3 regions of the Paenarthrobacter sp. NPDC018779 genome follow, and region 2 is predicted to be linked to each of the others. Evidence: riboswitches for the same ligand, from Rfam matches in the RefSeq annotation. Region 2 holds a riboswitch; each other region holds the start of a gene.
The links. Region 2 has a riboswitch for cyclic di-AMP ahead of ACH488_RS07035 (M23 family metallopeptidase). Riboswitches for the same ligand answer to the same signal wherever they lie in the genome.

Region 1 (10,160 bases), on a different contig from region 2:
GTTCCCTGCCCCGTGCCCTGCTGCGAGGTCGGCCTGCGCAGACCCTGTGGTGTCGCATTCCTGCCGAAGCCCGGTCCAAACCCGGCGGTAGTGGCCGGCCCTGCACTCACGATCGCCCCTGTGTGGGGTTCAGCGGCCGTCGCTACCGAGTAGGCCAGCGGGCCGGCGAGCGATACCACGACGGCGAGTCCCGCCGTCGTGCGCGTCAACGCCGGAGTCCAGCGGCCGCTGAGTGCCACGGCGACAGCCAGCAGCACGGCCCCCACCAGGACAACCCAGCGCAACCACGGAAGGAACGTCGGGGTGCGGCCAAGGAGGCTGAAGGCCGTAGCGCCCGCGGCGAACACCGCAGCGCCAAGCAAGAGCGCCACGGGAAGCTGGGAGCGGCGTTGCCACAACAACACGCCACCAAGGCCCACCAGGCCTGCGATCCCCGGAGCCAGCGCCACAGAGTAGTAGGGGTGGATGATGCCCTGCATGTAGCTGAACACCAGTCCGGTCACCAGCAGCCAGGAAACCCACACCATGACCGAGGCGCGGACGGAATCGGTCCGTGGAGCACGCCGTCCGAGCCAGAGCAACGCGCCGCCGAGGATCAAGGCCGAGGGGATCAACCACGCGATCTGGCCGCCGAACTCCGTGCCGAACATGCGCAGCAGTCCCGGCGTACCCCACCCGTTGCCGTCGCCGCCCACACTGCCGGTCTCGTCACCGTTGAGCCGGCCCAAGCCGTTGTAGCCGAAGGTCAGCTCAAGGATCGAGTTGTTCTGGGAACCGCCGATGTAGGGTCGCAGATTAGCGGGGACAAGCTCGACGGCGGCAATCCACCACCCTGCGGCCGCCACCATGGCGCCTCCAGCGGCCAGGAGATGGAGCAGGCGTCGGACGGGCTTGGGCCGGGCGGAGACGAGGTAGGCGAGCGCGAAGCCAGGAACCACCAGGAAAACCTGGAGTTGCTTGGCGAGGAAGCCGAAACCGAGGAACACGCCAGCCCAGACCAGCCAGCGCAGCTTGTTCGCCTGGATGGACCGGACCACGGCGTAGCCTGCGGCGGTCATGAGCAGCACCAGCAACGCGTCCGGGTTGTTGAACCGGAACATGAGGGTGGCCACGGGAGTGAGAGCCAGGACAGCCGCGGCGAGCAGGCCCGCGTAGTGTGCTTCGCGAAGCTTGCCGGTGGCAGGTAGGGCCGCCCGGCGGATGGCGAGGTAGAGGATCCAAGCCGTGGCCACGCCCATCAGGGCCTGGGGGACCAGGATGCTCCACGAACTCAAGCCGAACAAACGAACGGACAGGCCGGTAATCCAGAGGGCTGCTGGCGGTTTGTCCACGGTGATGGAGTTCGCCGCGTCCGAGGAGCCAAAGAACCATGCGATCCAGTCCTGGGAACCTGCCTGGGCCGCGGCGGAGTAGAACGCGTTGGCCCAGCCGGACGCACCCAGCCCCCAGATGTAGAGGATTGCGGTTCCCAGGAGGACGGCACCCAGCTCGAGGCGGTTCCTAAGGAGCCCCGTGGTCTTGGCGGCAGCGCCCTTGGCCCAGCGTGTTCCTCGCCTGCGGAATGCCGAGCGACGGCTTGCGCTCGCCGCCGGATCCTGGCGGGCGTCCATGCGTGGCTTGAAGTACGTTGTCACGGTCAGTTCACCAGCTTGTAGACGGTGGCGCTGCCCACGGTTTGCGCTTCATAGTTGGCTGCTACCCATGCGGCCACTTCGGAGTGGCCGCCCCGGCCGCCACCGCCCGTGCCGCCGCCCATGCCGCCGCCGGAGATGAAGTAACTGATCTGGCCCTTGTCCACCATGTCCTGAAACTGGGCCAGGGTGGGGTACGGGTCGCCGCCGTTCCAGCCACCCAAAGCGATGACGCTGGTGTTCGTGGCGAGTTCCAGGTCTGCCGCCTGGGTTGCTCCGGAGACGATCGCCGACCACTTGGTGGTGGTGGATTTCAGCAAGGCTGTCAGTTCGGCGTTGGCTGTGCTGCCGCCCCCGGCTCCGAAGCCCCCGGCTCCGGGGAAGCCGCCTGCGGCCGCATCCTGTGCACCGTTCGTTGCGTCGGGAACTGCTGCGTCGGGAACCGTTCCGTCGGGAAGCGTGCTGCCCGAGGGTGCTTCGCCAAGACCGGTAGCCCCGCCCAGCCCGTTTTGGGCGCTGCCGAAGTCGCGGTTCCGGCCGTCGCTTCCGGTCCTCGCGCCGAAGCCGCCGCTGGCCGCACCGGCAGGTCCCGACGTCGGAATGGAACCCGAATGCGGGGTCCCGGCGGTGGCAACGGTCCAAGCCCCGGTACCCAGGCCGCCGGCCAGAAGGGACACCACCACGACGGCGGCCGCGGGCAGGCGTCGTAGCGTGCCCTTGAGCGCGGAGGCACCGAGTCGGTCCACCCGGAGCAGCAGGGCTACCGCCGCGAGGACGCCGAGGACCACAACGAGGATGCGGAGCCAGGGCAGCCACGTCGCATCCCGTCCCAGCAGCACGGCCGACCAAAGAGCGCTGCCCAGCACCACAACGGCAAGGATGATCCGCGCGGCCCAGGAGTCGCGGCCGCGCCACAGCTCGACGCAGCCAATGCCGATCAGCGCAGCGATGGCCGGTGCAAGCGCCACGGCGTAGTAGGGGTGGACGATGCCGCTCATGAAGCTGAAGATTCCAGCCGTGACCACCAACCAGCCGCCCCACATCAGGAGGGCAGCCCTGCTCCGGGAAGTGCGGACTTCGCGGCGGGTGAACCACAGTCCGGCCACCAGGAGGATGAGGGCCGCCGGGAGCAACCAGGAAACTTCGCCGCCGAAGCTTGTGCCGAACATGCGGCCCAGGCCGGCTGCGCCACCGAATCCGGCATTGCCGCCCATGCCTCCGCCGCCGCCGGGTATGCCGCCACCGGCTCCGCCTTCGCCAGATCCGGTGATACGGCCCAGGCCGTTGTAGCCGAACGTGAGTTCAAGGAAGCTGTTGCCCTCGGACCCTGCCATGTAGGGCCGTGCCGAGGCGGGGGTCAGCTGGAAGATCGCGATGTACGTCCCGGCAACAGCCACGATTCCCGCTGCGGCTGCAAGGAGGTGCAGGATCCTGTTGCGGAGCGTGGTGGGAGCTGCCCACAGATACGCGAGCGCCAGTCCGGGAACAATCAGGAAGCCTTGGAGCATCTTGCTCAGGAAGGCCAACCCAACCACGGCACCCGCCGCGGCAAGCCACTTCCAGCCCGCCTTCTCGATGGCCCGCGTTGTCAGGTAGGCGGCCAGCACCAGGCACAGCGTGAGCATGGCGTCCGGGTTGTTGAACCTGAACATCAGTGCTGCCACCGGGGTCAGAGCCAGCGCGCCACCGGCGATGAGGCCCGCCGCGGGTCCCGCCACCCGCTTGATCGCCAGGTACAAAAGCCCGACGGCGGCCACTCCCATGAGTGCCTCCGGGACCAGCATGCTGGTGGGGGAGAAGCCGAAGACCCTGCCCACGAGCGCGGGAATCCAGAGGGAAGCCGGTGGCTTGTCCACGGTGATGGCGTTGCCGGCGTCGAGCGAGCCGAAGAACAAGGCCGTCCAGTCCTTGGCGCCGGCCTGGATGGCGGCGGCGTAGAAGGAATTGCCGTAGCCCGTGGCCGCGAGGTTCCAGAGGTAGAGGAAGGCAGTAGCCACCAGGAGCCCGGCGGCTGAGGGGCGGACCCAGCGAGCCTGCCGGCCGAACGCCAGGCGCTGCAACCGTGATTTGGTCTGCTGGGTGGCCACAGGTTCCGCTGCGGCGGCCGTGCCTGGTTGGAGGGCGGTGATCACTTTGCTGCCACCTCCGTGGCCTGGTCGGGCGTCGCTGCTTGCGTAGGGCGGCGGAACACCCACAACCGGAACAGCAGGAACCGGGCCACCGTTGCGGTGAGGTTCGCCCCAACCACGGTTGCCACCTCAACCCAGCGGTCCGGCGTCGTGCTTCCATGCACCAGGGCGAGCGCACCGGAGGTGAGCGCCAAGCCGATGCCGAACACGATCAGCCCTTCGAAGTGGTGCCGTGCGTGGTTGCCGCCGTGGATGCCGAACGTGAAGCGGCGGTTGGCGGCGGTGTTTGCCACGGCGGTGATGATGAGCGCCAGGAAGTTGGCGAGCTGCGGGTCCATGAAACCGCGGCAGAACAGGAAGATCACCAGGTAGGCCACGGTGGACACGGCACCGATGAATCCGAAGCGCACAAGTTGCCCGAACAGGCTGGTGCGCGGCGTGGCCTCGGAGGTCCGTGAGGAAGCGGGGAGTGGTCCGCGGGCCAGGGCGGCACGAAGTTCGGGAACGGGGATGCGGCCGGTGACCAGGTCGCGCGTCAGGCGCGCCATTCCGCGGAGGTCGGCCAGTGCGGTACGTACGATGTCGACGCTTGAGTTGGGATCGTCGGTCCAGTCCACGGGGACTTCATGGACGCGGAGTCCGCAGCGTTCGGCGAGGACCAGCAGTTCGGTGTCGAAGAACCAGGCGTTGTCCAGCGTGTGGGGGAGGATCTGGTGGGCTACGTCCGCGCGGATGGCCTTGAAGCCGCACTGCGCGTCGGAGAACCGTGCACCCATGACGGTGTGCAGGAGGACGTTGTAGCTGCGGGACACGAATTCGCGCTTCGGTCCACGGACTACCCGGGAGTTGCGGGAAAGCCGGGTGCCGATGGCCAAGTCCGAGTGCCCGGAGATCAGCGGGGCCAGCAGTGGGGCCAGGGCGGCGAGGTCGGTGGAGAGATCCACGTCCATGTAGGCCAGCACGGGGGAAGGCGACGCGAGCCAGACCTGACGGAGGGCGTTGCCCCTGCCCTTTTCCTCGAAGCGCATGACGGCAATTTCGGGGAGTTCGCGGGCCAGTCGCTCGGCGATCTTCAGGGTGTTGTCCGTGCTTGCATTGTCCGCCACCGTGATGCGGAAGGAATGCGGGAAAGTGTCCACGAGGTGTCCGTGCAGGCGGCGCAGGCATTCCTCCAGGTCCGTTTCCTCGTTGTGGACGGGAACGGTGACGTCCAGGACGGGAACTGTGGTCCGGGTGTCCACGCGAGAGCGCCGCATCTGCCGGTGGGGCAAGGCAGGAGCGGCGGAGTGCCCCGCATGGGCGGGGTTCGGCAGCGCACTGGTGGCTGGATCTATGAGCGTCATGCATCCAGAGTGGAGCCGCCGATTGTGAGGGCTTTAGGCGGAAGCTGTGACGGGACTGTGTAACTTGGTTGGACGGAAACGTCGCCCGCGCGGCGGCCAGTGGAACGCGAACACCTTGGCGTGGGGACGCGAAAAGCCGCCCCCGGTCCCGCCGTGCGCATCAGTTGGGGTTGCTGCGAACGGCGGGAACAGGAGCGGCTATCGGGAAGCCTCCGGGCTTAGTACCAGTTGTTGGCCAAGTGGAAGGCAAGGGCGGCGGACGGCGAACCGTAGCGTTCCTTGATGTAGTTCAGGCCCCACTTGATCTGGGTCTGGTAGTTGGTCTGCCAGTCAGCGCCTGCCGTAGCCATCTTGGAAGCAGGGAGGGACTGGACAATGCCGTAAGCGCCACTGGAAGCATTGGTGGCAGTGGTCCGCCAGTTGGATTCCTTTTCCCACAGCGTGTTGAGGGCGGTCATTTCGCCCGGGCCCCAGCCGTAGTTGGCCAGGATGCTGGCGGCATAGGCCTTGGCTGCTGCGGGGTCGTCGATTGCCTTGGGGGCAGCTGCGGCGGCTGCAGCTGCTGCTGCCGCCTTGTCAGCGGCGGCCTTTGCTGCGGCGTCGGCGGCGGCTTTCTCAGCTGCGGCCTGTGCAGCGGCAGCCTGGTCGGCTGCGGCCTTCTCTGCGGCAGCCTTGTCTGCAGCTGCCTTGTCGGCGGCGGCCTTCTCAGCTGCTGCCTTTGCGGCCGCGGCCTGGTCCGCTGCGGCCTTGGCCGACGCTGCACGATCAGCGGCAGCCTTTTCCGCAGCTGCGTCTGAAGCAGCATTGGCCTTCGGGTCAGACTGTACGGCGGCTTGGGTCTGTGCGGCCTGGCTCAGTTCCGGCAGGTTGAACGCGGCGTTGGCGGCTTGTCCCAGCGAAGCGACGCCGAGTGCGGCGGCAACAACACCTGCTACGACCGACATGCGGTGGCCGGCCTTGCCCTGGCGCGCGGCGTTCTTCAGAACGGCCTGCGACTTGGTCAGGGGAGCATCGTTTTCGTCGCGATGACGCGCGGAATGGCGCGTCTGATCCTTGAATTCAGACATGTGTGATTACCTCTCAGCGCCTGCGGAGTTAGCTGTCGGGTTCGGATGAGGTCATCCGGCCGCGCGCGTAGCTGCGGCTTCACCCCAAGGGCCGGCGCAATGCCTGGCCCGGAGACTCTGGGTCCCCCGTCTCTGCCTCGATGAGAACGGAACTCCGGGAAGTGGCAGAGCTCGGCGCATCCCGGGTGCGGGCCTCTTGGGGCGACCCACCCTTTCGACGGTACAGGAGGATTTCGCTTAAGTCACATTTAGGTAACAGAGATCACGACGCCGGTGCGTCGCCTTGCCGGTTTCGTTACACCCGTTCGCTACTCACCGAGGGGAGGCGCAAGGCGAACTCCGTGCGCCCCGGTTTTGAGGTGACTTCGACGCTGCCACCGTGCGCTCCAACGATGGATTCGACGATTGAGAGTCCCAGCCCGGAGGTCCCTTCGGAGCCCGACCGTGCAGCGTCAGCCCGGGCAAAACGGGAGAAGATGCGGCCTTGGAAATCCGCGGGAATGCCGGGTCCATTGTCCGTCACGGTGACCACTGCACTCCCGTCCGCGCTCAGCATCACGCCGGTGACCACAGTGGTGCCAGGATCGGTGTGCTTGCGTGCGTTGGACAGCAGGTTGGCGAGCACCTGATGAAGTTGAGTGCCATCGCCACGGACCGTAATGGGCTCATCCGGAAGCTTGAGCTGCCACACGTGGTCCGGGGCCATGACTTTCTCGTCCGTCACGGTTTCGATGACCAACTGCGTCAGGTCCACGTCCGTGACCTTCAAGGGCTGCCCTTCGTCCAAACGGGCCAGGAGCAGCAAATCCTCCACCAGCGTGCTCATCCGCTCCGATTGGCTCTGGACGCGCGCCAGCGACTTGCGGCCATCCTCGGTGAAATTCTCGGTCATCCGCAGCATCTCGGTGTAACCCCGGATGGCTGTAAGGGGCGTACGGAGCTCGTGGGAGGCGTCGGCAACGAATTGCCGTACCTTGGTTTCACTTTCCTGCCTGGCTTCGAGGGCGCTGGCAACGTTGTTCAGCATTTGGTTGAGGGCGTAGCCCACGCTGCCTACTTCGGTGCCAGGGTGGGAGGCCGACGGGGGTACGCGCACCGCAAGCGCTACCTCGCCGGCGTCGAGAGGCAGGCGGGAAACCTTGGTGGCCACCTCGGACAGTTGCTCCAGCGGCCGCATGGTCCGCCGGATGATGACCGTGCCGGCCAGCCCGATCAGTACCAGACCGCCCAGCGATACGAACACCATGGTCCAGACGAGGGACGCTTCGGTGCTCTGCTTGTCAGCCAGCGGCAGGCCTGTCACGATCACGTCCCCGTAGGGCATCTTGACCGCCACCAGCCGGTAGTCGCCGTTGGAGAGCGAACGGTCCACGGGTCGGTTGTCCAAGGGGAGGTCCAAGAGGACCTGGTTGTCTTCGGCGGAGAGGGCCGCACGGTTTCCTGAAGCGTCAATGAGCCCGGCGCTACTGACGGTTGACCCGCTGATCCGCGCATTCAGGGTTCCGGCGCCCTGCCCACGGGCTTCGAGGGGGTCCGGCCGGCCGTTCGGGAAGCTGGAGGGTGGCCTGCCGAAATCAGTTGCGCGGCTGGACGCCTGCTCCAATTGCTTGTCCAACTGACGGTTGAACACCATGTCCATGGACGCATAGCTGACTACGCCCACCGCCCCGCAGATGGCAACGAGCAGTGCCATGGCTACGAGCACCAGGCGGGTCCGCAAATGCCAGGTGGATGGGTCCAGCCAACTCCGCTGCGTCTTCCTGGCGACCCCTGAGAGTGTGGTCAAGGCTTAGTCCGCGGGCTTGATGACGTAGCCTGCGCCACGCACGGTGTGGATCATGGGCGGGTGGTTGGCCTCGATCTTCTTGCGCAGGTAGGAGATGTAGAGTTCCACGATGTTCGCCTGCCCGCCGAAGTCGTAGTCCCACACGCGGTCGAGGATCTGGGCCTTGCTGACCACACGTTTGGGGTTCTCCATGAGGTAGCGCAGGAGCTCGAACTGGGTTGCCGTGAGGGCGATGTCCTCGCCGGCCCGGGTTACCTCGCGGGTGTCCACGTTCAGGGTCAGGTCGCCCACTACGAGTTCTGCGGTGTCCATGGCGGCAACACCGGAACGCTGCACCAAGCGGTGAAGGCGCAGCAGCACTTCTTCCATGCTGAACGGCTTGGTCACATAGTCGTCACCGCCCGCAGCCAGGCCAACGATTCGGTCCTGGACAGCGTCCTTGGCGGTGAGGAAAAGGGCGGGGACCTCCGGGGCGAACGCGCGGATCCGATTCAGGACCTCGACGCCATCGAATCCGGGAAGCATGACGTCCAGCACCAGGACGTCCGGGCGGAAGTCTTTGGCGAGCTTCACGGCCTCGGGTCCGTCGGCGGCCACGGCGACGGACCAGCCGGCCATGCGGAGGCCCATGCTCATGAGCTCGGCAAGGCTCGGCTCGTCGTCCACCACCAGGGCGCGGATGGGGGAGCCGTCCGGGTGGGAGAGCTGGGGAAGGTTGTTGGTCATGGAGTGCGGGGATGCCATGTGACAACTCTCCAATCTGCTGGTTTGCCGGCGCTTTGCCGGTCCTGTGAGGACCCTGTGAAGTCAACACTAGCGAGGTGGGAGTCCTGAAACACGTGAATCCACAGGTCACAGGAGGGACTGCTCCTCAACACAGCTTCCGCACAGCCAGGCAGCAGACTCTGGGGCCTAAGAGGACCATCAACCCCATCTGGAGAACACCATGAACCAGCAGCAGCGCCCCGAAGACCCCACGTCCCCGGCCCCGCAGGGCACCACCCAGCCCGGCGGAACCCGGCCATCGGCGGGGTGGGGAGCTCCGCCGTCGGACCCTTCCGCAGCCGAAAACGGATGGGGAGCTCCGGCGTCGAACACCAACGGCTGGGGCGCTCCGCCCGCGAACGGCTGGGGCACCTCCCTTCCCGGCAAGGACAAGGGAACCCTGCTGAGCCGGTGGACGCTCAAGCGGACCCTCATCGTGGCCGGCGTTGCCGTGGTTGTCGCCGCAGGAACGGCCGCGGGTTTCTACTCCTTGGGTAACGCCGGCTCGGCAGATGCGGCCAATCTTCCATTGGGCCAATCCGGCGGCCTCGGCGCGCAGCAAGGCGTCCCGGGACAGGGCCTCGGACCCGGCGGAACCAGCCAGGACGGCAGCGGGCAAAGCGGAACGGGCCAGAGCGGAACGGGCCAGAGCGGCATGGGCATGCCTGGCCAGATGGGCGGCATGTCGCCCGACGGCTTGGGCATGGCCGGTGGCCTGAACACCGCAATCCATTCGGAGTACGTGGTCCTCCGCGACAACGAATACGTGACCATGGCCGATCAGCTCGGCACGGTCAGTGAGGTCTCGTCCAATTCCCTGACGGTCAAGAGCTCCGATGGATTCACCAAGACGTACGTCCTCAGTTCGGATACAGCCGTGGCCCAAGGCACCAGGCAGCGGGGCAGCACCACCAGCAGCCTGACCATCGCGGACATCAAATCGGGCGCCAAAGTGCGGGTAACGGCTACCAAGGACGGCGACAACTACACGGCCGCATCCGTCCGGCTCACCACTGCAACCACGTCCTCGGGACAGGGCTCGACGTCGGGTTCGGGCACCACTTCCTGACCCGCCGCCCGGCGTGTGGCCCGTTTCTACCGCTTGTAGCAGATTCGGGCCACTAAAATCGAGATGGATTCGAGTTGCGACTGGTCAGTAACTGTTTCAGATCGTGAGATTCCATGGCCGCATGTGCTTGGAAAATTGTGAAGGCCATAATGCACTATTCGTCGAAGAAAGTTCACTCCTCGTTCAATATTTCGGGCATCGGACGAATGGAATGGCGTTCATTTTAGGGACCTGCTGAATTGTGATTTGAGGCACAATACTGCCCCTTGTCTCAGGATGTGGACGTTTCGGCACATTGTTACTTGCGTGTTGCCTTTGTTACGTTGCACACTTCCAATGTGAACAAGAACTCAACAGCACCTGCAGCCGC
Region 2 (10,160 bases):
AGTTTGGCCAGGATGGGTTCCAAGGCAGAGAGCGTGGACCCGGCAATGGCCTTCTTCAATCCTGCCGCCGAAACGCTGTGGCCCGTATCCGTGTTGGTACACAGGTGCAGGGTTTCCAGGACCTGCATCTCGGGTTTGGTGAGGCGTTCCAGGGCCCGCTGCACACTGACCCGCGCACTGGCCCGCGCTGCCAAGGCCGCGAAGTCGGGGGCCATGGGCGAGATCAGGTCCGGTCGCGCGGCAAACAAAGCCCGCAGCGAGGCGTCGCTGCGCGTTTCAAGTTCCTTGCTGAGCGCGCGAATGAGGGACATCACTTCAAATTTACCGTTGCGGGGCCCGCTCTGCGCGCTTGGCCTGTGTTTTGCCACGCAAAGCGGGCCCCGCAACTGCAGGTCAGCTAGTGGCGGCGGCGCTGGCGGACGGCGTCCACCACGGGAACAACGGCCAGGATGAAGGCCAAGGGCAGCCCATACAGCGCCGTCGACGTGATCCACACGGGTGCAACTCCGCCGTTGAAGGCGATGGCCATGACAGCCGCGACAGCGGCCAGGGAAATAATGGCAACGATCGCGGCGGCAATCGTCAGGGGGCGGCGGTAACCCGTGGAAGTCATGCCTCAACGCTAGCTGTTTGGCGCCGGCCGCCGCTACGCGGGACGGTACGAAGCGGGATTAGGGTGCCCGGCAGGATAACCTTGAAGGAACAGACCCACACGGAGCGGGCTGTCACCCTCGATCCCGCAGGACCCTGTGGATGCGGTGGCGGCCCGACGTGTTTCCCCGCAAGAACGAAGAAGGTTGATTACGTGCCCACCGGCAAGGTCAAGTGGTATGACAAGGAAAAGGGCTTCGGATTCCTCGCGGCCGAAGACGGCCAGGAAGTTTTCCTGCCCAAGACGTCCCTGCCCGCAGGGGTCACCGAGCTGAAGGCCGGTACGCGCGTGGAGTTCGGCGTTGCCGACGGCCGCCGCGGCGCCCAGGCGCTGGGCTTGCGCGTCTTGGACAAAACCCCCTCAATCGCCAAGGCCAAGCGCATGAACGCCCGCGACCTGGCACCGCTGGTCCAGGACCTGGTCACCGTCCTGGACAATCTGTCCGGTACGTTGTCCTCGGGTAAGTATCCGGAAGGCAACAAGGCCAAGGCGATCGGAATGGCGCTGCGCAAGGTTGCCGACGAGCTGGAAGCCTAGGAACGCCATGACATCGGAATCCGCACGGGATATAGAGGCCGGGGAAGGCACGCAGGAAACCCCTGCCCTCCCCGTTGCCGAGGCTCCTGCAAACGGGGACGCTCCTGCCAGCAGGGATGTTCCCGGGCGGAAGCCCGCTGAAACCAAGGCCGCGGCCCCCAAGCCGCGCGCCGGCGTTCCCGTATGGCGCACCGGCAAGCCGGACTCCTACCTGGCTGCCGCCGTCGACGTCGCCCGCCAGGCCGTGGAAGGCATTGCCAGCCGTGGGGAAGTAGGTGCGCACCTCGGAGCCAAATCGGAAGGCGACCGGGTAGTGACCCACCTCTTCGAATCGAAGCTGGCAGGTTACGGCGGCTGGCAGTGGTATGCGGTGGTCACCCGCAACTCCCGGTCCAAGATCGTCACGGTCAGCGAGCTGGGGCTCCTGCCGTCCGAGGACTCCATCCTCGCGCCGGAATGGGTGCCGTGGGCCAAACGGGTGCGGCCGGAGGACGAGACGCCGTTGGTTGAAGAGACCGAGGAAGACGTCACCGAGGAAACGGTCAAAGCGGCCGAGGACGATGCCCAGGGCGATGGCGACGCGGATGACGATTCGGGAGAAACCGGGGACGCCGTCGACGACGCGGACCACTCCGGGCAATACGACTAGCAACAACTGAAGACACACAAAGGCGCCTGCCGGAAGAACCATTCCGGCAGGCGCCTTTCAGTGTTTCCGGCCCTGCGGCCGCTGATGGTGTTTACTTCTTCAGTTCACCAACCACGTAGTCGATGCTGGCGAGCAGTGCCGAAACGTCGTCCGGTTCGATGGCCACGAACGTGGCGATCCGGAGCTGGTTGCGGCCCAGCTTGCGGTAGGGCTCGGTGTCCACCACACCATTGGCCCGCAGCACCTTGGCAATGGCCGCCGCGTCGATCGAATCGTCGAAGTCGATGGTGGCGATCACGTTGGAGCGTTCCTCGGCGTTGGCCACGAACGGCGTGGCGTATTCGGAGGCCTCAGCCCAGGAGTACACGCGGCTGGCGGAGTCCGCCGTGCGCTTGCTGGCGAAGTCCAGGCCACCGTTGCTGTTGAGCCACTGCACCTGGGCGTCCAGCGTGACCAACGTGGACAACGACGGCGTGTTGTAGGTCTGGTTCAGCTTGGAGTTGTCGATCGCCGTCTGCAGGTCCAGGAAGTCGGGGATCCAGCGGCCGCTGGCCTTCACCCGGGCAGCGCGCTCCAGCGCAGCGGGGGAGAAGAGGCCCAGCCACAGACCGCCGTCGGAAGCGAAGTTCTTCTGCGGGGCGAAGTAGTAGACGTCCGATTCCGCGACGTCCACGTCCAAGCCGCCGGCAGCGGAGGTTGCGTCCACCAGGACCAGCGAGCCCTCATCGGCGCCTTCGACGCGCTTGACCGGAGCCGCGACGCCGGTGGACGTCTCGTTCTGTGGCCACGCATAGACGTCCACGCCTGCCTCGGCCTGCGGCGACGGACGGGTGCCCGGCTCGGACTTGATGATGGAGGAGGCGTCCAGGAAGGGAGCCTTGTTGGTGGCCGCCGCGAACTTGGAGCCGAACTCGCCGAAGGAGAGGTGCTGGGCCTTGTTCTCCACCAGGCCGAACGCCGCGACATCCCAGAACGCCGTGGAGCCGCCGACGCCGAGAACAACTTCGTAGCCCTCCGGGGCGCGGAAGAAAGTGCTGAGGCCTTCCCGGACGGACCCCACGAGGTTCTTCACCGGTGCCTGGCGGTGGGACGTGCCAAGGATGGTGGTGGCCGCGGCGGACAGGGCTTCGACCTGCTCCGGGCGGACCTTGGACGGTCCTGCGCCGAAGCGTCCGTCCTTGGGCAGCAGGTCGGCGGGAATGGTGATGCTGTTGTCGCTCACGGGTGGCTCCAATGGGTATCGGTCAAAGATGGGTCGTGGCAGGTGGCATCAACTGCTCCTTCGACACCCCAATTCTGCCTGACGTGGCGCGCGGGCAGGAACCTGCGGTTGTCATAGTCCGCCACGTGGAACGGTGCCGTCCGGGTGCGCAGGAAGGCGAAGGGGGATTATTCAGAGTAATTCCAAATAAGCTAAGCTGGAGGAGGCGTCATGGGGCGGCGCCACGGGACCGGCCGCCTCGTCTGGACGCGGTACGGTGGACACTACGCGAGAACTGCGTTCGAGGAGAGCTGAGCTGGATGACGGATCTGATCGATACCACTGAGATGTATCTTCGGACCATTTTGGAGCTTGAAGAAGAGAACATCGTTGCTCTTCGGGCCCGCATTGCCGAGCGCCTGCGCCATTCCGGTCCCACTGTTTCCCAGACCATCGGCCGCATGGAGCGCGATGGCCTGGTGGTCGTTTCCAATGACCGCCATCTGGAGTTGACCGAGATTGGCCGGAAGCGGGCCACCGAGGTGATGCGCAAGCACCGCCTGGCCGAGCGCCTCCTGGCCGATGTGATCGGCCTGGACTGGGCCTATGTCCACGACGAGGCCTGCCGCTGGGAGCACGTGATGAGTGAGCGGGTTGAACGCCGGCTGTACGAGTTGCTTGAGCACCCCACCGAGTCACCCTATGGAAACCCGATCCCGGGCCTGGAAGCACTCGGTGGGCGGACCAGCCAGATCTCCTTGAAGGGCGACGTCAACCTCATCCAGGCCATGGACGGCTACGCCACGGACTCACGGGTTGTGGTGAGCAGGTTGGCCGAACCCATCCAGGTTGAGCCCGAGCTCCTGACTCAACTCGATGAAGGCGGGATCCGTCCGGGCGCGGCAGTTTCGTTGGCGCGGGTAGGGGAGTACATCTCCGTCCGCGTCCCCGGCATCGAGGGCGCCCTGGAACTGCCCCCCGAAGTTGCTGCCCACGTCTTCGTGGCGGTTGGCTGAACGTAGGACTTTCGAGGCACCTCTCCCGAAAAGGATGGGTGCCTCACTTGTGTCCCCGGCCGGAGTGTCTGATCTCACTACCAGAGTCGGGTGGAACGGCGTGACCTGCAGTTTCCGCCGAAAGGTGCTAAGGGCCCGCCCCTGAAAGCGGCGCCGCCGGAAGATAACGAATTTATTACCGAAGGCTTTAATCCCCTATAGTTATCTACTAGCGCCGATACCAAAGCGTTACCTGATCTGGAGCCGAGCTCTGCCAGCAGATCAGGGGTGTTATCCACTACTGGCAGAGGCGGGGGAACCACAATCGGCTGCCTGAAGAAGCAGCCTTGGGGTGAAGTCCGCAGCAGCAGTGCCTACTTACGCAATTTCCTCCGGGATACCTGTGTGCCGTATGCGCTGCGTGCGGGCCGGGTCTTTGCACTCTCTGATCCGAATCCGACAGCTAACTTCGCAGGCTTTCAAGAGAGGAACAGAGTTTGACATCGCAGAACGTCAGGGGCCGCCGACGCGCGTCCGGCCCCGCTGCTGAGCTGCGGCCAGCCCGCGTCGTAACGGAGATCCGGCCCCGCGACACCCAGCGTCAGGTGCGCCGCCGTAAGAGCCCGTTGCGCCAGGTTGCCGATTTCGCCGCAGCCAGTGGCGTAGGGCAGAAAGCCGGAGTGGCTCTTGCCGCCACCGGCCTTGCCCTCACTGTCGGTCTGCCGGCCACAAGCCCCGTCATGGCCACCTCCGAGTCGGGCCAAACAGAAGCTGCCCTGGCCGTCTCCGGTGGCAGCCAGCCTGAGGTTTCCGCGGAAGCGTCGGCCAAAATCGACTTCAGCCGCGCGGCGGTGGCCACCAAGGCCGATCCCGACGGCAAGCTCAAGCAGCTGCTCAGCGCCCAGTCCGTCGGCAGCATCCAGGCCAGTTCCTCCAAAGGAACCCTTGGCAGCCCGCTGGACACGCTGACCACCGCTTCTCCGTTCGGATACCGGGTCAGCCCGCTGACCGGCGGCACCGGCGACTTCCACCGCGGCCAGGACTTCGTTGCGCAGTGCGGAACCCAGGTCCACGCTGCAGCAGCCGGCAAGGTCACGTTCGCAGGGTGGCACGAGTACGGCGGAGGCAACCGCGTTGTAGTGGATCACGGCAACGGCCTTGAAACCACGTACAACCACCTGTCGTCGTTCAACGTGAAGGTTGGCCAGACTGTCAACCGCGGTGACGTGGTTGCCCTGAGCGGCACCACGGGCGCCTCCACGGGCTGCCACCTGCACTTCGAGGTCCAGGTCAACGGCGAAGTCGTGGACCCCATGGGCTGGCTCTAAGCAAAGTCGATGGTCGTCTCTCGCATTCGCGACACACCCCGTGACCTGAATGTGACATTCGTGTTCAACTGTTGTACCGTCTAAAGCGCATCGGCTTTTTAGGGGGCCGATGCACTTGAGTGGATTGCCTAGCTCTGCCACCACTCAAGGTCCGTTCGCAAAATTCGTCTGGCAGGGGCGGGGGAACCACTTTTGGTCTTCGAGAGAAGGCCTTGGGGTTAAGTCACAAAGCTTCCCGAAGCGCGTGGCCGGATGACTCCCATCCGAATCCGACAGCTCACCTCGCAGGCATTGGGAGAGGCTACCTACGTGTCATCACGCACTACCCCTGCGCGCCACCGCGCCGAGACGGTTCACCCGTTGAACACTCTTTCGAAGGCTGTTTCAGCGAATGCCGGAACCGTTGGCCGCCAGGCCGCAGTTCTTGCCGCAGCCTCCGGCCTCGTCCTCAGCGTCGGCCTTCCGGCCCAGGCAGCGGACACCGATGTTTCCAAGGCCGAGACGAGCACGCAGCAGCTCCTCACCACCGAGGTTGTCACCGCAGAGCCGACGGCCACTGTTTCCTTCGAGAGCCCCGTCGTGGCCACCAAGGAAGCCCCGAAGGTCCAGCGCGCGTCGCAGACCACCCAGCGCTCCCAGACAGCTGGCAACCAGACCACTGGCAGCCAGGCCGCCGGCTCGCTCACCGCACAGTCTTCCGACGCCAAGGAAACGGCCTCCAGCGCCGCAGCTTCCGGCCTCGCCGCGATCGCCTACACGGGCATCGGCCACCCCTACGTTTGGGGCGGCACCACCCCCAACGGCTGGGACTGCTCCGGCTTCACCCAGTGGGTTTACGCCCAGGCCGGCATCAGCATTCCCCGCGTCAACGCCTGGACTGCCATGAAGGCCACCAGCACGCCGCAGCCGGGTGACCTGGTCATGCAGAACGGCGGCGCACACGTTGGCATCTACGTCGGCAACGGCATGATGATCAGCGCTCTCAACCCGAGCCAGGGAACCTTGCTCCACTCGGTGGCTTCCACCGGCACGTCTTCATTCTTCACCCTCCGCTAAAACCCCGTTCGGGGTACGCCAGCATGCCCCCCAAGTGCTGGCTTGCCCGCAAACCGTGCGTGCCCCAACCGCGTGCGGAAACGAAAAGAGATTAAAAATGACCAGTGCACACAAGGTTGCACGGCACCGAGCTGAGGCCCCCAAGACCAGCTCCCTTGCCGTGATCGCGAAGGCTGTCAGTGACAACGCCGGTGGCGTCGGCCGCCAGGCAGTTGTGATCGCTGCCGCTTCAGGACTGGTCTTGACCAGTGGCGTTGCTGCGAATGCCGCCGACACCAACGTCCAGCGTGAGTCCACGGCCACCACGGCCCTTGATGTCCAGGCAGTCACGCAGTCCACCATCGCTGCCGATTCCACTGTGGCCATCTCCTACGAGAGCCCGGTGGTCACCACGGTGGAGGCTCCGGCTCCCGTAGTTGAGAAGCCCGCAGCGAAAACCGGCTCCGGCTCCACTGCTACTGCTGGCGCCAGTGCCACCGTAGCCGTCAGCAACCCGGCCCCGGCCGCCAAGGCTCCGGCAGCGTCCAGCGGCCTCGGTGCTGCCATCGCCGCGGCAGCCTACGCCCAGCTCGGCGTGACCCAGGACTGCACCATGCTGGTGACCAACTCGCTGGCCGCCGTGGGCATCAACTTCCACGACTGGCCCGCCGGCTACCTCTCCCTCGGCCGCACCGTCAGCGCCGCCGAAGCGCAGCCGGGCGACCTCGCGTACTACGCCAACGGTGGTTACGGTGGAATGGCGCACATCGCCGTGTACGTCGGTAACGGCATGGCAGTGCACGGTGGATGGAACGGATCCACCACCGCACTCTTCAGCGTGAACGTCGGCTCCGGCCCGGTCTTCATCCGCGTGAACGGCTGATACAGCTTCTTTGAACGCCCCGCAGGATTTCCTGCGGGGCGTTCAGCTTTTAGGCCCTCGTGGAGGGCCAGGCAAGGTGTCCCGCACATGAACATTCGCCGACACCGCCCGGGAACCGGTCCGAAAATTCGTTGATACGGCATATAAGTGCTTACCCTTATGGTGTCGATCCACAGCCCGTACATGCAGAGGGCAGCCGGCCCTCGTGCCCCTGACGGGTGCGGCCGTGAAGAGGTACGTGCATGCGCACACTCGTTCTGAATGCTGGATATGAACCGCTGGCGGTAGTAACCTTCCGCCGGGCGCTGGTCCTTGTGCTGACTGGGAAAGCTAGCGTAGTGGCCGAAGGCGGCGAACCTGTCGTCGGGCCACAGGAGATTCTGGGACGTCCGTCCGTGATTCTTCTCAACCGCTACATCCGTCCCCGGTACAACAGGATCACCGCTGTGAGCCGCCGCGGGGTGCTCCGCCGCGACGGCCACCGCTGCGCCTATTGCGGCAAGACAGCGCACACCATAGACCACGTCCACCCCAAATCCAGGGGCGGCGCGGATTCCTGGGAAAACCTGGTTGCGGCGTGCTTGAAATGCAATAACGCCAAGAGCAACCAGACGCTCGCCGAGATGGGCTGGAAACTTCGGTTCACGCCCGGCGCGCCCACGGGAACCATGTGGCAGATCAAAGAACTCGAGAAACCTGCGCCGGACTGGGACCCGTTCCTCTTGCCGGAATCCGCTGCCTGATCGATTTCTGTTGTGCTCCTGCCCGGCGGGTAATCTGTGCGGATGGAGTTCAACGCCGTGATCCTGGCGGGTGGCAGGGCCACCCGCCTCGGTGGCGTGCCCAAGCCGGAGTTGAAGTACGACGGCGCGAGCCTCCTTACGCACGCCCTGGACGCGGTCCGGGGTGCTTCGCGGACGGTGGTGGTGGGGCCGCGGCAGGAAGGCCTTCCGGAAGGAGTCCTGTCCGCGCGCGAAGAGCCCGCCTATGCCGGACCGGCCGCGGCGATTGCTGTGGGGCTTGCGGCCCTTGAGGCTGCTGATCCGGCTCCGTGGACCTTGGTACTGGCGTGCGACATGCCGCATGCCTCACGGGGAGTGGCGGCCATCCTTGAGGAAGTTGAGAAGCATCAAGGCACCGAGGGAGCCATGGCAGTGTCTTCCGACGGCCGGCAACAGCCTCTTCTTGGTATCTACAGCACACAGGCCCTGGAACGCGAAGTCGGTGCAGCCCAGTCGTTAACGAACGCGTCTGTCTTCAAGCTGCTTGCTAGGCTGAACGTGCTGGCTGTTGCCGTTCCCGATGGCTCCACGGACGATGTGGATACGTGGGAGGATGCAGCGGCCCTGGGCATTGACAACGACTTGGAGGCGGACGTGAAAAGCCAGGACGAGACACTCGAGGAATGGTGCCGCACGCTGCTGCAGGCGTTTGAGCTTGAGGGCGTTGACGTGGACGTCAACGAGATCCTTGCTGTCGCCGGCGTGGCCGCGCACTCGGTGGTGCGTCCCGCGGCGCCCTTGACCACGTTTATCGCGGGGTACGCGGCCGGAATGGCACGCGGCATCGGCCAGGCCAACGACGACGCCGCCATGGCCGCCGCCCTGGACCTTGCCCGCCAAGTAGCCAAGCAGTATGCGGAGCCCGGGGCCGAAACCGAATGACGGAGGCCCCCGAACAGGGCCACCATGCGGCGCATACCTGGTACGAAGCCAGGCAGCGTGCGTTCGACGTCGCCACTCCCATCCCCGCAAGCCCTGTTCCGTTGCGCGCGGCGTTGGGGCGGACCCTTGCCCAGGACGTGCTTGCCCTGCAGGACATGCCGCACTACGCGTCGTCGGCCATGGATGGTTGGGCCGTGAACGGCAGCGGTCCGTGGATCCTCAACGAACCCGGGCAGCGGCTGGCCCCACACCAGGCCAGCCCGATCGTCACCGGTGGGCTGATTCCACCCGGTGCCAAAGCGGTTCTCCGCAGCGAAAGCGGCATCATCACCACGGACGACGACGGCCTGCCGGTTTTGGCGCTCGGCGGCACCGCGAAGCCGGGGGAGCCGCGCAACGGTCAACACATCCGCAAGGCGGCAGAGGAAGCTGCTGAGGGCGAGGTCCTGCTGAAGAAGGCAACGGTGCTGAACCCAGCGCACCTGGCCGTCGCGGCCCTGGCCGGCCTGGACGAACTGCCCGTCCTGGGCAAACCCTTGGTGAGGTTCCTCCTTACCGGGTCCGAGGTGGTTGAACGGGGCGTCCCTTCCCCCGGGCAGGTCAGGGATACCTTTGGGCCGCAGCTGGGTTCGGTGGTGGAGCTCCTTGGCGGGATCGACGGCGGGCTGGTCCGTGTAGGCGATAACTATGAGGAGTGGCTCGCGGCGCTGCAGGACGCGGAGCCGGGCACCTTGGAAGCGGGCACCACGGAACTGGGCACCTTCGAGGCGCGCATGACGGAACTGGGCGCCGACGCAGACCCGCCTGCCGACGTCGTTATTACTACTGGCGGTACCGGACGCTCGGGAACCGACCATTTCCGCAAGGCCGTAGCGGAGTTGGGCGGGACGCTGCTGATTGACGGGATCGCCATGCGTCCCGGACACCCGGCGGTACTTGCGGAGCTGCCTGACGGACGTTTCGTGCTGGGACTGCCGGGGAATCCCCTCGCTGCCATGATGGCCCTCTTTACCGTGGGCGGACCGTTGCTGGCTGCCCTCGGCCACGGACGCCTCGCCGACGTGGGCGAAGTACCGTGCGGTTCCATGATTGATGCCGATCCGGGCCGCACCCGATTGATGCCGTTCAAGCTGGTTTACGGGCTGGCGTCGCCGTCCCAGCATGCCGGGCCCGGAATGATGCGCGGGCTGGCAGGAGCGGACGGCGTCATGGTGGT
Region 3 (10,160 bases), on a different contig from region 2:
GCCGCCTGGTGGACGCGCAGCCGGGTCTCTTCCGAGACCCTGGCTCCCCTCGCATCGTTCAGCACCATGGACACCGTGGCCTGCGAAACCCCGGCGGCAGCCGCGACGTGGTGCATCGTGGGGCCGGACCCTGGGGATCCAGGCCTGGTGCCATTGCGGGACATGCGGGACCTGACTGTGGTGGGAGTGGAGGTTTGGTTATGCGTATAACCAAACCTCCAAAACAGTATCTGCCAACACATCCAGCGTCAATGCTCCCGGCGCGGACTAGAGTCGAACCATGCCCGCGAATCTTCCTCCCGGCCTTCCCATCGTTCCCGACGGCGATCGCCCTTCTTCGCCGCTGCCGTCGCTTCCGGCCCGCGAAGCCGTGCACAGTCCAGCCGAAGATTCCGGGCTGCCGCATGGTGCCCCGTTCGAGATGTCGCCGGAGGAATTCGAGGCCGCCGTCAGCGATGCCTTGCAATTGATTCCACCCAAAGCCGCGAGCGCCATGGATAACGTGGCGATCTTCATCGAAGACGATTACACCCCGCAGCCCGGGGAAGACCCGGACACCGTGCTTCTTGGCTTGTACGAGGGCGTCCCCCTGACCGAACGCGACTCGTGGTGGGAAGCCGGTTCCCTGCCGGATCGGATCACCATCTTCCGCCAGCCGATCCTGGACATCTGCACCACCCGCGAGGAGGTCATCGATGAAGTGGCCATCACCGTGGTCCACGAGATCGCGCACCACTTCGGGATCGACGACGACCGCCTTCATGAACTCGGGTGGGGCTAGCCTTGTAGGCATGGGGCACGACCACAACCACTCCCACGGAGTCACAGCAACCGGCAAACACCGCAAGCGGCTTATCGCCGTCCTGGCCATCACCCTGGGGGTGGTGGGCATCCAGGTGGTTGGCGCCGTCGTTTCCGGTTCGCTGGCCCTGCTCGCCGACGCCGGCCACATGCTCTCCGACGCCGCCGGCGTATTCATCGCCCTGATGGCGGCCTGGATCGCCACCCGTCCGGCGAGCGACCAGCGCACCTACGGCTACCAACGCGCCGAGGTCCTTGCGGCCCTGGCCAACGCACTGATCCTCATAGTCATCGCCGTGGTGATCATGATCGAGGCCATCCGGCGCTTTGGCGAGACTCCGGAAATCCACACGGACATCATGCTGGGGGCCGCGGTCCTGGGTGCCGTAGCCAACCTCGTCTCACTCCTTGTCCTGCAAGGGGCACAGAAGGAAAGCCTCAACGTCCGGGGAGCCTACCTGGAGGTCCTCGGCGACCTGCTGGGTTCCATCGCCGTCATTGTGGCCGCTATCGTCATCATGACCACGGGCTTCAGCGCCGCCGACCCCATCGCTTCCATGCTGATCTCACTCATGATCATCCCCCGCGCCTGGCACCTGCTCCGCGACGTGGTGGACGTACTCCTGGAAGCAACTCCCAAGGGCGTGGACGTCAACATGATCCGTGAACACATCCTTGCCGTGGATGGCGTGGTGGAAGCACACGACATCCACATTTGGACCATCACCTCCGGCGTACCCGTTTTCTCGGCGCATGTGGTGGTGGAGGACGAGGTCCTGAATGCCAGTGGGGCGGACAGCATCCTGGACCAGTTGGGCTCCTGCCTGGGACGGCACTTCGATACCGAGCACTGCACGTTCCAGCTGGAACCCGTGAGCCATTCAGAACACGAGTCGCACCAGCACGCCTAGCCCTCGGCGGGGATGATCGTCCCCGCGGCACCGTCCACAGTGATGGTTTGTCCCGTGACGAGCTTCGCCGTGGCATCGGGAACACCCACCACGGCCGGGATGCCGTACTCGCGGGCCACCACGGCGCCGTGCGAATTGGGGCCACCCATTTCCATGACCAGCCCGCCTGCGGTGAGGAACAAGGGAGTCCAACCTGGGTCCGTGGAGGGTGCCACCAGGATTTCCCCGGGCTCCAGGTGCGCTCCGACGGGATCCATGATCACCCTCGCAGGGGCCGTGACGATGCCTGCGGAAGCTGGGCTTCCGGTGAGTGACCCTGGCGCACCCGGAGCAGTGGCGAGGACACTGGCAGCCTCCGGCTCCGTTCCGTCGGACAGCAGGACGCGGGGAATATGCCTGCGCCGCAGCTCAAGCTCGTAGGCCTCCCGGCGCCCGGCGACCACGTGCTGGAGTCCGGTCCCGGCAAGGGCGGTCTCCACGTCATTGAAATCCAGGAAGAAGATGTCCAGGGCGTCGTCCAACAACCCGGCCTCGGCCAAGTCCCCGCCCACCAGCAATAACTGTTCCCGGGCTGCGGCGAGGCCGAGCACCAGGTTGTACTTGGGAAGTTCCCGCATGCCTGCGAAGCGCCGTGTCCGGTCCAGGGCTGCGCGAACCACCGCGGCGTGCACCGGGCTCTTGGCACGCGCCCGCGCCACCAGCCGCGATACTTGTTCTTCGGCCGCCCGGGCGGCATCCTCAAATTGCCGGGCGGGGTCTCCGACCCCTGGCTCCAGGCGGAGGTAGTTGGCCACCACGCCAAGGATGTGGGTGGGATCCTCGGACCAGCGCGGCATGCCGAGGTCGATTTCCGCGACGGCGCGGTGTCCGTAGGCGGCCAGGAACCTGTCCATGCCGGACTGGGACCGTGGCGGAAGCGTGCCGTCCTGATACGCCTCTCTGAGCTCAGCCGCCGTCCGGGAGACGAAGAACTCCTTGGCTTCCGGGTCCTGGCCGATCTTCGATGCCAGGTTCCACAGTTCCAGGTCCATCTCGGTGGTGACATTGTTGGGCAGGCCACGGATCACGGTTTGAAGTTCGTCATAGGACACGTCCGGTCCCAGGAGTTTGCGCACCAGAGCCAGCATGGCAAAGCCCACGGCTGGGAGCGGCAGGACCTGTGGCACGGTGGCGAAGATTCTTTGTCCCAGGATTTCCTCTACGTGATGCAGGCGCTGTCGGCTTGTTGCCGCTTCCGGTGCCTCCAACGATTCCTGAAGCTCCTGGTCGATCCTGTCCACGCGCCGCATTGCCGCCGCCGGCCGGAAGAGCGCCCGGAAAATCGTCTCCGGCACCCGGTACGCGGCGGCAACGGGTGCCACGTGCCGGATGAGCTTGAACGGCGTGTTGTTGGTGACGGTGAACCGGGGATCATCGCCGAGTCCACGGATCAGGGCAGCCGAGCGGGCTTCCATGATGTCGAAGACCCTGGGCACGATCAGCCGTCCTACCCTGCTGCGAAGTACGGAGGTGACGTCGAAGAAGATCCGCTGCCCTGCTTCGTAGTACGGCGAAGGCCCCGAACGCGGATGAGGCACGGTGAAGCGTGCTTTGCCTGCCACGCAGGACGCGATGAGGCGGATCCCAGCCAGTCCCATGGGCGTCAACGGACGGGTGAGTCCCTGGGCCAGGCTGAAGTTGAGGAAGGCGTGTTCTCCGGGAATGTCCGGTTTCCGCGTGGTTTGCGGATACAGGGTGGTGATGGGCCGTGCCTGGGTGAGCCAGAGCTTGCCTGCCTGGTCGATGGCCCATTCGGTGTCCTGCGGCACGTCGTAGTGCTCCTCGACCCGCTGGCCGAGCGCCGCCAACGCCTTGACTTGCCCATCGCTGAGGCAAGGTTCCGGGGGCGCCTCGGAGGTCTCCTGCTCCACCCTTTCCGTGCCGCCCCCGGCCACGGAGCGGATTTCTACCTGCCTGTCACCGAGCGTGCACTTCAGGATGCGGCCGCTTTGGATGTCCACCACGTATTGGTCCGGGTTCACAGCCCCGGACACCACGGCCTCGCCGAGTCCGGGACTGGCATCGATCACGGCTTCCCGACGGCGGCCGGTCACCGGATTCGCGGTAAACATCACCCCTGCGGTGGCTGACTGGACCATCTCCTGGACCACTACGGCCAAGGCCACCGTGGAATGGTCGATCCCGTTGGTGGACCGATAGCTCACTGCCCTGTCCGTCCAGAGGGAGGCCCAGCATTTGCTGACGGCGTCCAGGACGGAGTCCACGCCCACGACGTTCAGGAACGTGTCCTGTTGGCCGGCGAAGCTCGCGAAAGCGAGATCTTCGGCAGTTGCCGAGGACCGGACAGCGACCGGAACGTCGGTACCCAAGGCGAGGTACGCGGCCCGTACCTGCCTGGCGACTTCCGGCGGAATCCCGGCGTCGAGGACCAAAGACCGGGCACGGGCCGCGAGTGAGTTGAGGTGGGCGGGGTCAGGGCCGGCTGGGGAGCCGTTGCGCACCGGCGTCGCGTCCGTCGGGGCACCGCCCGAAGCGGTAGGTTCCGGGCCACCCGTGGCGCGAGCGCCCGCGGGGTCCGGGTTGGAAGCCGTGGCCTCCATGGCATCGAAGACCTCCTCCATTCCGGCGGACGCCAGCGAATGGCGGTAGGCCGCCGTCGTGAGGCAGAAGCCCGGTGGCACCGGCAGCCCGGCCGCCGTCAGTTCACCGAGGTTGGCAGCCTTACCGCCAACCTGCGTCAGCATGCCTGCCCGGATCTCCTCCAGCGGCAGGATGAACCCGGAGCCGTCAGCATCCTGCGGCGGCTCTTGTGCCCTTGGTTCCTTTGCCCGTGCGCCGGGATCCTGGCCGTCCATCGACCGGAGCCGTTGCCCTATGCAGCCCCGAGCATGGGACCGAAGTTGGCCCGGTCGGCGAGCCGCGGGTCCTCCCGGTCCGGGACCACCAACACGGGGCCCTTGGCGTGGTGCAGGACGCCGTCGGACGTGGAGCCAAGGAGCATCCCGGCAAAGCCGCCGCGGCCCCGGGTACCCAGCACCACAAGCTCAACACCCCTGCTCGCTTCCACCAGGACATCCACAGGCGAGCCATCGGTCAGATCCGTTTCCACGGTCAGTTTGGGGAAGTGGCTGCGCAGCCATGCGACGCCGGCGTCCAATTGCACCTTGATGTCCGCGAACAGGGCGTCCCTGTCCAGCGGCGCGGGCACCCACGCGAGGGAGCCGCTGTATTGCGGGACGGCGCAAATGACCCGGAGCTTGGCTCCCATCCGTTCTGCCTGCTCGGCAGCTTCCAAAACTGCGATGCGGGCCTGCTCGGAACCATCGACGCCTACCACCACCACGTTCTCCACCGTGCGCGGACCGGCTTTGGCGTGCTCGGCCTTGATGTGGCGGTCCTCGGTGCTCTCCCCGAGGCGGTCGGCGCAGTACAACGGCACCGTAACCGTGGGGCATTTTGCGTGGGCCGGGAGCGCGCTGCTCACCGAACCCAGGAGCCGGCCAACGAAACCTCCCCGGCCCCGGCTTCCGAACACCAGCAAAGCGGCCTCGGCTGAGAGGTCCAGCAGCACGCCGGCGGCATCGCCGTTTTCCACGGAGGCGTCCACGTCCAGGTCATAGCCGGCCACCTTTTCCATGGCCTGCTTGACGATTGCTTCCGCGCCCTCGCGGATGACGGAATCGTCCACGGTTGCGTAACCGCCGTCCAGGCCGGAGGCCGCGAAAATCGGCACCGAGTAGGCCGTGACGATATGAAGGGGAAGTTGGCGGCGTTCAGCCTCGCGGGCGGCCCACACCAGAGCGCATTGACCGTGTTCCGAGCCGTCTACTCCGACGACGATTCCACCAGGGGCAACGGCTTCTCCGTCGCCGCTCCGGGGTTCTTCAACGTGACTGCCGTGCTGGTCCATGGGGCCCGCCTCTCCACCTGCTGCTTTTGTTCCGGTCATTCTGCCAGAGGTTTCACCCCGCAAGGTGACACGCCCGGCCTGGTACGAATATCCGGGGAAGGAGAAGTTCAGGGCATCCCCTTCCACTGCCCACTATTCTCGGTTGCCAAGGCCGAATCAAGGCGACTTTTCGCCCGCCGCATAACGGTCCGGGCTCGGTTTCCGGTGTCCTTGTTGGACTCCTGATGAACAAGTAAAAACACGCTGCCATTGAGGCTATCCACGGCCCCAAAAGTTCTGTAGTGTTCGAGTCACCGAATGGCCGGCAAGCGTGTTCCAGGACACACCCGGCCATTTGTTTGCGGACGCTGGGGGAGCTTGGACGCGAAACAACGCGATGCCTTCGGGCACACACGTCAAGGAGGAGCCAAGCAGTGTCACTCACGCCTGATTCCGGCACAGAGCGCACCACCACCGTGGTGATTGGAGCCGGGCTTTCCGGCCTTGCCGTGGCCAGCGAGCTCAGCCGCTACGGCGTCGGCTCAATCGTGGTGGACGGGTTTGGATCCCTGTCCACATCCGGTCCCTCAGTCCACACGGGAATGCTGCAGCGCTGCGATGCTGGCGACCCCGCGGCCATGGTGGAACGAAACCAGATCCTCCGGCACTTGCGGAACTACGCAGCCAGCCATCAGCTCGATGTGCGGAGCACTACCAAAGCCGTGCGCCTGGACTTCCTGGGAGCCAACCAGGGCCTGCAACTTGGCCAGCGGGCCGTGGCTGACCTCTCGGCTCCCGGCGTTGGCGGCCCCGGCCTGGCGACGGCTGGACTCGCACCCTTCGACCCAACACCCTTCGGCCCAGCACCCTTTGAGTCAACACCCCGCCAGTGGGCCGTGCACACGGCCAGCGGCATCCTTCTGGCGGACCACATTGTGGTGACGCGTTGCGCCCAAAGCCACTTGCGCCGGATGTTGGCCGAACTCGGCATCGCGATCGGGCAGAACCTCGTGGCCGCCATGCGGGCGGTCGGGATGCACCTTGTTGGCGTCGGAGAACTCATCACCCCCACCCCCAAGGAAGTGCTCCGCCAGGCAAAGGCCGTGGGACAGGCGATCTCGTCGAAGGTGGCGCTCCCGGCCGGACCGGGCGTCGCGATCGCCTGAAGCGCCGGCACAGTGCTGCATCTGGAAACGGGCACCTCGGCCGCCTGACCAACCGGCATGTCCGCTGCCGCGATCAGCCAAATGCTGCGAGCAGCCAAATGCCAGGGATCCTGAGTACCCAGCAAGCCCTTAACAGCCGAAGGCCGGCACCCGGAGAATAATCTCTCCCAGGTGCCGGCCTTGGTGTTTAAGCGTGAAGCTTAGGCGCCAGCGCGTACGTACGTGATGGGGCCGGTTGCGGTCAGCCAGCTGATCGGGTGGATGCCGGTCTGGTTGCCGTTGATGCCACCGCTGATGGCCTGGCCGTTGCCGATGTAGATGGCAACGTGGCCGGACTGGACGATCATGTCGCCGGGCTGGGGATCGCTGACTACCTTGCCGTAGTTCAGGAACTGCATCGGAGCGAGGTCACCCACGGGGATGCCTGCCGAGCCGAGTGCGCGCTCCACCATGGCGGTGCAGTCCTGCATGATGCCGATCTGGGCGTAAGCAGAGGCAACCATGGCTGCGTTGACGCTGCCAGCGGGTGCTGCTGCTGCAGGGGCCGCGGCGGCGGGGGCAGCCGCGGTAGCTGCAACAGTAGCCTTGGCGGTGGTGGTCGCAGTGGTCGCCTTCTTGGCCGGAGCCGCAGCCACCGGAGCCGGCTTCTCGATAACGGGAGCCGCGACGGAGGAAACCGCGGGGCGCTCGAAGTTGATGGTGGCCGTTGCAGCTGCGGTGACTACCTTGTTGGGGGTCTCCGCAACGGTTTCGGCAACGGTCGCCGGGCTGGAGTCGCGTTGGACCGGAGCCTGTGCGGGGGTCTCGGCAGCGTGGGCGGCAATGGAGCCGGTCAGGACAAGGCCGGAAGCTGCAGCAATGACGGCTGCCTGGCGGCCAGCGCCGGAAGCGTTGCTGGCAACGGCCTTGGAGATGGAGATGAACGGATTGGGACGTGCGATGTCCGCCTTACGACGGCCGCGAAGAATGCGTGAAGACATGAAAAAGCCTCTCCCGATGCCTGCGAGGTTAGCTGTCGGATTCGGATGGGAGTCACCCGGTCACTATCCCCCGCTGTTCAGCGGAAGCCTCGTGACTTCACCCCAAGGCACGCTCGATGGCGGCCTAAAATGGGTTCCCCGTCTCTGCCGTAGGTTTGTCTGCGAACGGATTCCGGACTGCGGCAGAGCTAGGCAATCAGGCCGGAAGTGCCCCAAAGATGGATTGGGCACAGGTACTACCGTAACGGATGATCACGCCAAAGTCACATTTGAGTAACGAGGAGTTGGCTTTGCGCGTGTCGCGGTAACCCTTTCGAGATTTTCGCAGGTATGTAGAAAACCGCGTCATTCCGCGGAATTATCGCCCTCGGCCTCGTTGGAAGCGGCCAATTTCCTGCGGGCTGTAATCGCCAGGAAAACCACCAGGCCCACTGCCACCACAGCGAGGCCCACAATGCTCCATGGGAAGGGCTGGGAGGCGGCCGGAGCCGACTCGCCGGAGCCGGTCCCCGGGGCTGCCGTTCCCGCGCTCGGAACCACCGCGCCCGAGGCCGAAGCGGACGGCGAGGCGCCCGCGGAGCCGCTTGCCGCCGTCGTGCTTCCCGCGGTGGACGTGAACTTGAAGGTGCCTTCAATCGGGTGCGAATCGGAGCTGACCACGCGCCACACCACGGTGTACTCGCCGGCCGGGGCTCCCGGGCGCAACTTTTGGACTGCCTGGTTGTCGATGATTTCGACGGCGCCGTCCGCCCAGTTTTCGCCGCCCGCGGTCACCGTAACGCCGGAGCCGATGGCCAGCGGACGGTTGTTGAACGTAATGGAGACCGACGCCGGGACTGCCGCCACGGTGGCTCCGTTGGCCGGAGTGGTGGACTCGGCGACGTCGTGCGCGGACGCGGGGGCGGCACCAAAAAGTACCGCCGAGGCGAAGGCAAGGGCGGCAACGACGGCGGCCAGAAGCGGGCGGATGGTACGCATGGGGCGGTTTCTCCTAATGTTGGCTTCCTTACAGACTAGGCGAATCGTCCGGGCGCCCCGTAGCCGCGGGCATAGGATTTGAGAGCACACTCACCCGATCCCCGGAGACCTTCATGCTTAAACAAGGTTCTGCCATAGACCGCTACTTCAAGATTTCCGAACGTGGTTCCACGTACTCACGGGAAATCCGTGGCGGGTTCGCGACCTTCTTTGCCATGAGCTACATCGTGGTCCTGAACCCCCTGATCCTCTCCGGAGCCGACTCCAGCGGAGCCTCCTTGGGCTTCACCGCCGTCGCAGCCACCACAGCGTTCGTTGCGGGCATCCTGACCATCCTCATGGGAGCGTGGGCCAAGCACCCGTTCGCCGTCGCCACGGGCCTGGGAGTGAACGCCTTCGTTGCCGTGACTGTGGCTTCGCACCCGGGGCTGACGTGGCCGGACATGATGGGGCTGGTGGTCCTGTCCGGCCTCACCATGCTGATCCTGGTCCTCACGGGATTCCGGACTGCCGTATTCAAAGCCGTGCCGGAAGCCCTCAAGACCGCGATCGTGGTGGGTATCGGCCTCTTCATTGCCCTGATCGGCCTGGTCAACGCCGGGTTCGTCCGGCGCATCCCCGACGCCGCCGGCACCACCGTTCCACTCGGCTTGGGCGTGGACGGCAAGCTCATGGGCTGGCCCACGCTGGTGTTTGCCGTCGGATTGATCCTGACCATCGCCCTGGTGGTCCGCAAGGTGCGCGGCGCGATCCTCATCGGCATCGTCGTATCCACCGCGCTGGCAGCGATCCTGGAATTCACCCTCCACATCGGCCCGAGCTTCGACGGCAAGAACGTCAACCCGCGCGGCTGGTCCCTCGTGGCACCGACGCTCTCCGAGTGGGGCGCCCCGGACCTTTCTTTGATCGGCAAGGCGAACCCTTTCGGCGCCTTTGAACACCTTGGTTTCATCGCGGCCGCCCTGCTGGCCTTCGTGATCCTGCTCAGCATCTTCTTCGATGCCATGGGCACCATGGTGGGCCTGGCCAACGAGGCCGGAACCGTGGACAAGCACGGCAACATCCCCAACGTGGACCGCGTGCTCCAGGTGGACGCCCTCGGCGCGATTGTTGGTGGCGGCGCGTCCGTCTCCTCCAACCAGATCTTCGTGGAGTCCGGCGCGGGCATCGGCGAGGGTGCGCGGACCGGTCTGGCGTCCATCGTGACCGGCGTGCTGTTCCTGGTGGCCATGTTCTTCACGCCGCTCATCAACCTGGTCCCGTTCGAAGCCGTCGCCCCCGCACTGGTGGTGGTTGGCTTCATGATGGTCTCCCAGGTGGGCAAGATCGACTGGCAGGACTGGGGCGTGGGCATCCCGGCGTTCCTCACCATCGCCCTCATGCCGTTCACGTACTCGATCGCCAACGGCCTGGGTGCAGGCTTCATCTCCTACGT

Region 1: it holds a riboswitch for cyclic di-AMP, as region 2 does, so the genes downstream of both, ACH488_RS09650 (hypothetical protein) here and ACH488_RS07035 (M23 family metallopeptidase) in region 2, are expected to answer to the same signal.
Region 3: it holds a riboswitch for cyclic di-AMP, as region 2 does, so the genes downstream of both, ACH488_RS13875 (NlpC/P60 family protein) here and ACH488_RS07035 (M23 family metallopeptidase) in region 2, are expected to answer to the same signal.

The regions. Positions count from the first base shown of each region.
Region 1 is NZ_JBIRZS010000006.1:165,101-175,260, forward strand. It holds gene ACH488_RS09635 (ArnT family glycosyltransferase) at 1-1,634, opposite strand, end outside; gene ACH488_RS09640 (ArnT family glycosyltransferase) at 1,637-3,763, opposite strand; gene ACH488_RS09645 (glycosyltransferase) at 3,760-5,103, opposite strand; gene ACH488_RS09650 (hypothetical protein) at 5,322-6,170, opposite strand; cyclic di-AMP (ydaO/yuaA leader) riboswitch at 6,174-6,357, opposite strand; gene ACH488_RS09655 (ATP-binding protein) at 6,466-7,956, opposite strand; gene ACH488_RS09660 (response regulator transcription factor) at 7,960-8,700, opposite strand; gene ACH488_RS09665 (hypothetical protein) at 8,903-9,790, shown strand.
Region 2 is NZ_JBIRZS010000004.1:161,381-171,540, reverse strand. It holds gene ACH488_RS07065 (helicase-associated domain-containing protein) at 1-311, opposite strand, end outside; gene ACH488_RS07060 (hypothetical protein) at 398-613, opposite strand; gene ACH488_RS07055 (cold-shock protein) at 806-1,189, shown strand; gene ACH488_RS07050 (DUF3027 domain-containing protein) at 1,197-1,838, shown strand; gene serC (phosphoserine transaminase) at 1,930-3,060, opposite strand; gene ACH488_RS07040 (metal-dependent transcriptional regulator) at 3,360-4,055, shown strand; cyclic di-AMP (ydaO/yuaA leader) riboswitch at 4,287-4,527, shown strand; gene ACH488_RS07035 (M23 family metallopeptidase) at 4,532-5,362, shown strand; cyclic di-AMP (ydaO/yuaA leader) riboswitch at 5,502-5,667, shown strand; gene ACH488_RS07030 (C40 family peptidase) at 5,672-6,418, shown strand; gene ACH488_RS07025 (NlpC/P60 family protein) at 6,516-7,280, shown strand; gene ACH488_RS07020 (HNH endonuclease) at 7,523-8,023, shown strand; gene ACH488_RS07015 (NTP transferase domain-containing protein) at 8,066-8,944, shown strand; partial or broken gene ACH488_RS07010 (molybdopterin molybdenumtransferase MoeA) at 8,941-9,390, shown strand; partial or broken gene ACH488_RS07005 (hypothetical protein) at 9,697-9,801, opposite strand; gene ACH488_RS07000 (molybdopterin-binding protein) at 9,763-10,160, shown strand, end outside.
Region 3 is NZ_JBIRZS010000012.1:111,611-121,770, reverse strand. It holds gene ACH488_RS13905 (LacI family DNA-binding transcriptional regulator) at 1-164, opposite strand, end outside; gene ACH488_RS13900 (metallopeptidase family protein) at 281-781, shown strand; gene ACH488_RS13895 (cation diffusion facilitator family transporter) at 792-1,712, shown strand; gene ACH488_RS13890 (PEP/pyruvate-binding domain-containing protein) at 1,709-4,567, opposite strand; gene ACH488_RS13885 (universal stress protein) at 4,585-5,622, opposite strand; gene ACH488_RS13880 (FAD-binding protein) at 6,036-6,767, shown strand; gene ACH488_RS13875 (NlpC/P60 family protein) at 6,968-7,747, opposite strand; cyclic di-AMP (ydaO/yuaA leader) riboswitch at 7,751-7,942, opposite strand; gene ACH488_RS13870 (copper resistance protein CopC) at 8,093-8,725, opposite strand; gene ACH488_RS13865 (NCS2 family permease) at 8,839-10,160, shown strand, end outside.